2 linked regions of the Anatilimnocola aggregata genome follow. The protein of the gene in region 1 interacts with the protein of each later gene in a pairwise test. Links are inferred from orthologs where the notes say so. Each region holds a gene or a part of one and is shown in the gene's direction. Other genes may lie near its edges.

Region 1 (3,200 bases):
TGCGCCGCCCCTGCCGCCAGTCAGTCCCGATTGGTCGCCGGTGAAGCATGTGGGTGGCTACAACAATTCACTGCCTAGCCCGCCGATTCACCAGCACACACCCATCATGGCCGCTGATGGTCGCGTCTGGACTGCGGGCTGTGGTTGCAATCTGTAGCTGGACTGCCGTGAGTTTTAGCCGCACGTTTCTTCGCACGGCTCGGCGGCATCGTGCGGCTGAAAGAGTTGCGGGTTGTCTTGCTTAGGAAAATGATTAGCGACGACGGCGAGAAATTCAAAGCGCGTGTTCACGTTCCCCACTGCGCCGCGAAAGTGCCTGGCCCCCGCTTTGCCCTGGGCATAGTTGCAGGCGAACTTCCGCATGAGCAGCGTGCCGCGCTCTTCGCCAAACCGTTCGCAGACGAGTTCGTAGTGCCGCAGCATCCAGTCGCGTTGTTCGTCGAGCGTCGGTTCGGGGGGAATCGGGTCGCCGCGCAGCGCTGCCGCACATTGAGCAAACAGCCAAGGGCGACCAAGCGACGCCCGGGCAATCATCACGCCGTCAACGTGATAACGTCGAAACGCTTCGACGACTTTCGCAGCTGAATCGAGATCGCCGTTGCCAATCAGCGGGATGTGCTTCAAGTGCTGTTTGATTTCGGAGATTTTCTCCCAATCGGCACTGCCGCGGAAAAAGTCCGAAGCGACGCGGCCATGTACGGTCAGGGCAGCCGCACCCGCGGCTTCGACAACGCGGGCAATCTCGCAGGCATTGATTGACGCGTGCGAACATCCGAGGCGAATCTTGGCAGTCACCGGCGTCGGCGCGCAGGCTTTGACCACCCGCTCGATGATCGCGCCGACCCGATCGGGAAACTTTAGGAGGTACGAGCCGCTGTGCGCCTTTTCGGTGAGGTCTTTCACCGGGCAGCCGAAATTGAGATCGACGACGCTTACCTGATATTCATTGGCCAGTCGTTCGCCAACGCGGGCGAGCGTATCGGGATCGTTGTCCCACATTTGCACGGCCAGCGGGCGGGCTTCTTCTTTCACGCCCCACAGTCGTTCGGGGGATTCCGCTTCGTGCTCTGCGAGCCAGACAAAACTCCGCGCGCTGACCATTTCGGTGGCAAGCAAACCGGAGCCGCCAAACTGGCGCACGATCTGGCGATAAGCAAAGTTAGTGAAGCCCGCCATTGGCGCTTGGAGAATCGGGGGATCGACCTTCACGTTGCCGATGTAGAGCGGCTTCACCTGAGGCAGCGCCTGATCGGCGGCGGGTGGCAGCGAGCCAGTTTGCGGAGCGGTATTTGGTAAAGTATCGAGCGTGGTCATCTCTGCAGTTTGCCTTCTGCAGGCGTTTCGCGCCAAGGGCAAGCAGTCAGAAAGATAGAAAGGGTCGAATGCCCCCCAGCGAGATTTCACCCAAGCAGCGATTTCGCCAGCAGGCCCGCGCGAGGCGCGCCGCCATCGATCGGCGCGCCGAAAGAAGCGCCGCGATCGCTGCACGATTGATGGCAATTCCGTTATGGGCTGCGGCTCAAGTGGTCTCGATCTACGTCAGTTTTCGGGATGAAGTCGAAACGCAGCTGCTCATCGAAGCAGCCCGCGCGAGCGGCAAACAAGTAGCAATTCCGCTCTGTTTGCCCGATAAGACGCTGGCGATGATCTCGCTGCTTCCTGGCGACGAATTAGTCCCCGGCAGCTTTGGGATTCTCGAACCGGCGCGCGCTGCTGGCACGAACGAGCGGCGGGTGACGGCGAGCCAGGCGCTCGATATCATCGTCATTCCCGGGCTGGCCTTCGATCGATCTTGCCAGCGAATGGGCTACGGCATGGGGCACTACGACCGCTACCTGCCGCTGCTACGAGGGGACTGTGTGAAGGTTGGGCTGGCCTACGACGCCCAGATGGTCGACCAACTGCCGACCGAACCGCACGACTCCCCCATGGATGTGGTGGTAACGGAAAGTGAGCTCATTCGTTCGTCCCTTTTCGACGGTTTGGCTGGTGATTCGCCGGGGAATGCGATAGGATGAACGAGGTCTGACGGGCTAAGCCGTGAGGCACTTGTCATTCCGTTCAGGGGCGATTCTTAGGCGATTTCTCAGGCAGGCCTTCACAGGCAAAGGGACAGTACGATGGCGATGAAACGATTTCGTGGCCGAGCGACTTGGTTGCTGGCCGGTTTAGCGATGGGGTTGCTGTTCGGCCTGGGGACCACTGCCGGTCTGCTCTGGTCTACGCAGACAACCGCGAATCAAGCTTCGGCAAATGCGATTCCCAGCCATCCCGCCTGGCCCAAGGGGTTGCCGCTGAATGCTTCGACCGCTTCAACGAGCGAGACGTTGGCGTTGTGTACCGGCCGCGTCGACGATCAAGTGGAAGGAATTTTCACGCTCGACTTCATTACAGGCGATTTGCAATGCTTTGTGATGAATCCCCGCGTGGGAAAGTTCGTGGGCTGGTTCAAGACTAACGTCACCACTCAGTTGCCCGTCGAAAAAGGGAAGAAGCCTTCGTACGTAATGACGACCGGCGCTTGGGAGCCAGTTGGCGCTTCGACGAATGCCCGCCCTGCTGGTTGCGTGGTGTATGTGGCCGACGCCAACACGGGCATGTTCGCCGCCTATACTTTCCCCTGGGTGCGCGGTGCTGCTTCGTCGGGCGTGCTGCAATCGACGCCGATGACTCCGCTCGATGGGAACAAAGCCCGCAATATTGTGCTCCGTTCCGAGTAAATCCATTTCAAGACGCTTCTTTCGCCGATTGCTGCTGTGAATATTGTGCTTAATGGAAAGGTGGAGCAACTGCCCGGCCCGTTGACGGTCGCGCAGTTGCTGGCCAGCCTGAAGATGCCGCAGCGTGGTGTGGCGGTCGAAGTGAATCACGAGATTGTCCCTCGCTCGCTGCACGAAAAACACGAGTTGCAGGAAGGCGATCGGCTAGAAGTCGTGTCGCTAGTTGGGGGCGGGTAAGCTGATGAGCCTCGCTCCTCCCGTCTCGTTGCCCGCCGAACAGACCGGCGATGAATCGCTGGTCATCGGCACGCACACGCTGCGCAGCCGCCTGATTGTTGGCACGGGCAAATACGAAACGTTTCCGCAGATGCAGCAGGCCCTCGATCTGTCGGGTGCCGACTGCCTGACGGTTGCCGTCCGCCGCGAACGCTTGTACGACGGCCAAGGGCAGAACATTCTCGACTTCATCGATCTTGCGCG
Region 2 (3,081 bases), 7.7 Mb from region 1 along the record:
TCGGGACCCAACAGCGTGACGCGTGCGTGTAGGTCGGGGACTAATAAGACGTCGCCGCGGATATCGAAATGGGCTGGAAAGCTGACCTCGTTCACCATGCTCAAAAACTTGCCATCAAGCGTGAAGTACTGGAGCCTGGCGTTGGCCCGATCGGCGACCACGAGAGCCGGTTCGCGGTCCGGGCGGTTATCGAGCCAGATGCCATGCGGCGTTTGTAGCTGCCCGGGATCCTTGCCGGCGCCGCCCCAGGTGCGGATCCACTGCGCATCGCGATTGTATTGGTGGATGTAGTGCGAGCCATAACCATCGGCAATATAGAAACCACCGTCGGGACCAAACGCAACATTGGTAGGGCTATATTTGGTTTTAGGATCCTTATAAACGTCGGTTTCATGAGGTCGCCCCTTGGCCCATACCAACTCACCCTTCAGGGTGGTTTTGGTAACGAGATTATGTGTGACGTCGCATAAATACAAGAACTCCTCGTTCCCTTCCTGGCGAATATCGATGCCATGCCCGCCGCCATGATACTCGTCGCCGAACGAGCGCACGAACCGACCTTCAGCGTCGAAAACCACAATCGCGTCCATCGGGTCGCCAATGCGATTCCGATGTTTGATGTAAATCAGCCCGGCCTGGTCGATCGCCACACCATGGGTATCGCCCCATTTGATGTGGCTCGGCAGTTGGCCCCAGTTGTGTTCGCACTCGTACTGAAATTCGTTCTCGCCAACAGTTTTGAGTTTGGTGCCAGTCTTGTCCGCCGCGCCCAGAATGACGGGGCCGCAGGCTGCGCCTGCCACGCCGGCAGCAGTGGACTGCAGAAACTTGCGACGAGAAACAGCCATAGGTTCTACTATCAGGCAAGAAGAACTGGGGGCGGAGCGCGAATCGCTCGATTCGCCGGAAAGTCGTGACCGCGCGATTATAGCGCTCGAAAACGGCAACAGCCAGCATTTGCCGCGGCGAGGCGACTTATTCAACCGCCAGACTTCAGCTGCTGGCTTTCAGATTTCGAGTGTTCAGATTTCGAGGAGTATCGCACCCTATTTGCCGAATTGCTGAAGACTCGTAAAATCGGGGCCTGTTCAGGGAATTTACCCGAGCGCTTTTGTGCCTCTCTCCGACCGTTTGCCGACTTCATTAGCAGGATTAGTTCATGCCCGCCGAACGTACCCTCATATTGCTGAAACCCGACTGTGTTCAACGCCGCCTCATGGGGCAGGTAATCAGCCGCCTGGAAGACAAAGGACTGAATCTGATCGCCATGAAGATGCTGAAGGTTACTTCGGCCCTGGCCAAGGAACATTACGCCGAACACGTGCAAAAGCCGTTCTTTCCAGCCCTTGAGAAGTTCATCACAGCTTCGCCCATTGTGGCGATTGTGGTCGAAGGTTTGGAAGCGATCAAAGTCGTGCGCGATATGCTGGGCGCGACGAGCGGACTCAAAGCGGCTGCGGGGACGATTCGCGGCGACTACAGCAGCAGCCGTCAGATGAATCTCGTGCATGCGTCGGATGGTCCTGAAGCTTCAGCCCGCGAGATTGGCTTGTACTTCAAGGCCGATGAACTGCACGCGTATGTGCCGACTCTCACCCCCTGGTTCAAGGCCGACGACGAGTAAGCGACGACGTGTTACTGGCACGTAATCGACCATTCAACACCATGGGCCCGGCGCGAGCTGGGCCCGGCGCGCATTCGGATAGCCGAGGTCAAAATGCCCAATGCGATGTTTGAAGCCCGCGGTCGCGAATTGTTGCAAGGACTGGTCGATACGCGGCAGCTCAAGCAGTTTCAATACTTGACTGGATCGCTCGGCGCTACTGCCACCATTGAAGGCCGCGGCGAAGTCATCGTCCTCTGCTCGAACAACTACTTGGGGCTGGCGAATCATCCCGAAGTCATCGAAGCAGGGCACGAGGGACTACGGAAATATGGTGCGGGGACCGCTTCCGTCCGCTTCATCTGTGGCACGCTCGCCTGTCATCGCGAACTCGAAGAAACGATTGCCCGGTTTGTCGGGACGCAGAGTTCGCTCAGCTATGTGGCCTGCTGGAATGCGAATGCGGCTGTCTTTCCGACGCTCGCCGGTCCAGATGATGCCATTCTGTCCGACGAACTAAATCACGCCAGCATCATCGATAGCATTCGCCTGGTAGGCAAAGCCACCGAACGTGCGGTGTATAAGCACAACGACCTGAACGACCTCGAGCAAAAGCTTAAGACCACGCAGCAGAAGGCTTGTCGGTGGGTCGTGACCGACGGCGTCTTCAGCATGGAAGGCGACGTTTGTCCTCTCCCCGAGATCATCGCGCTCTGCCGGCAATATGAGGCGATGTTAGTCGTTGACGATTCGCACGGCATTGGCGCTCTTGGCACCACGGGTCGCGGCACTCCCGAACATTTCAATTCGCTGGGGCAAATTGACATTCTCACCGGCACATTGGGCAAAGCGCTCGGCGGGGCAGCGGGGGGCTATGTGGCTGCTTCGCAGACGGTAATCGATTTGCTGCTGCAACGTTCGCGGCCAAGTTTGTTTTCGAACGCCGTGCCCGCTACGGTTGCCTGCAGTGCGCGGAAGGCGATTGAGATCATCGAGCGTGAACCGCAGCGAGTTGCCAAGCTAAATCGCAATGTGCAGCAGATTCGCGCGGGCTTCGATAAGCTAGGGTTCGACTGTCATCCATCGCCGACGGCTATTATTCCGATCATGATCGGCGACGAAGCAGAAGCCATTGCCAAGAGCCGCCGCTTGCTGGAATTGGGCGTGATGGTGATCGGCTTTGGCTTTCCCGTGGTACCCAAGGGACAAGCTCGCCTGCGAGTGCAAGTTTCGGCCGCTCTCGAGCCTCAGCACATCGAGCAAGCTCTCGATGCGTTTGCGAAACTATAAGCGATTCTGCCCGGAGACCTACTGCATCGGCACAATCGTCGTGTGGCCGCCGTGCACGACCATTGAAGCTTCGCCTTTGTACTTCGGCAGGTCCTTGGGCACATCGCGCACGATGCGTCCAATCACGACCGCAGTATCGCCCACTTTCGCCCCTTGATCTTGCAGGCTCTTGGGAGTGACAACGGCGA

Evidence for each region.
Region 2: the proteins of ETAA8_RS02085 (region 1) and ndk interact in binary tests that used the Escherichia coli proteins (3 or more experiments, as listed by UniProt). The link is inferred for Anatilimnocola aggregata from one-to-one orthologs.

What each region holds. Positions count from the first base shown.
Region 1 is NZ_CP036274.1:569,742-572,941, forward strand. The notes cover bases 321-3,200. They hold ETAA8_RS02085 (5-formyltetrahydrofolate cyclo-ligase), read left to right. Parts: upstream 321-1,382; coding sequence 1,383-2,018; downstream 2,019-3,200. Other genes in these bases: dusB (tRNA dihydrouridine synthase DusB), read right to left, coding at 321-1,314; ETAA8_RS02090 (hypothetical protein), read left to right, coding at 2,127-2,720; thiS (sulfur carrier protein ThiS), read left to right, coding at 2,757-2,957; ETAA8_RS02100 (thiazole synthase), read left to right, coding at 2,962-3,200. Outside these bases: ETAA8_RS02075 (amidohydrolase), read left to right, coding at 1-157; more of dusB, read right to left, coding at 175-320. UniProt on the Escherichia coli protein: Involved in the removal of 5-formyltetrahydrofolate.
Region 2 is NZ_CP036274.1:8,280,763-8,283,843, forward strand. The notes cover bases 131-2,891. They hold ndk (nucleoside-diphosphate kinase), read left to right. Parts: upstream 131-1,159; coding sequence 1,160-1,624; downstream 1,625-2,891. Other genes in these bases: ETAA8_RS31480 (twin-arginine translocation signal domain-containing protein), read right to left, coding at 131-848; ETAA8_RS31490 (glycine C-acetyltransferase), read left to right, coding at 1,718-2,891. Outside these bases: more of ETAA8_RS31480, read right to left, coding at 1-130; more of ETAA8_RS31490, read left to right, coding at 2,892-2,893; ETAA8_RS31495 (hypothetical protein), read right to left, coding at 2,912-3,081. UniProt on the Escherichia coli protein: Major role in the synthesis of nucleoside triphosphates other than ATP. The ATP gamma phosphate is transferred to the NDP beta phosphate via a ping-pong mechanism, using a phosphorylated active-site intermediate.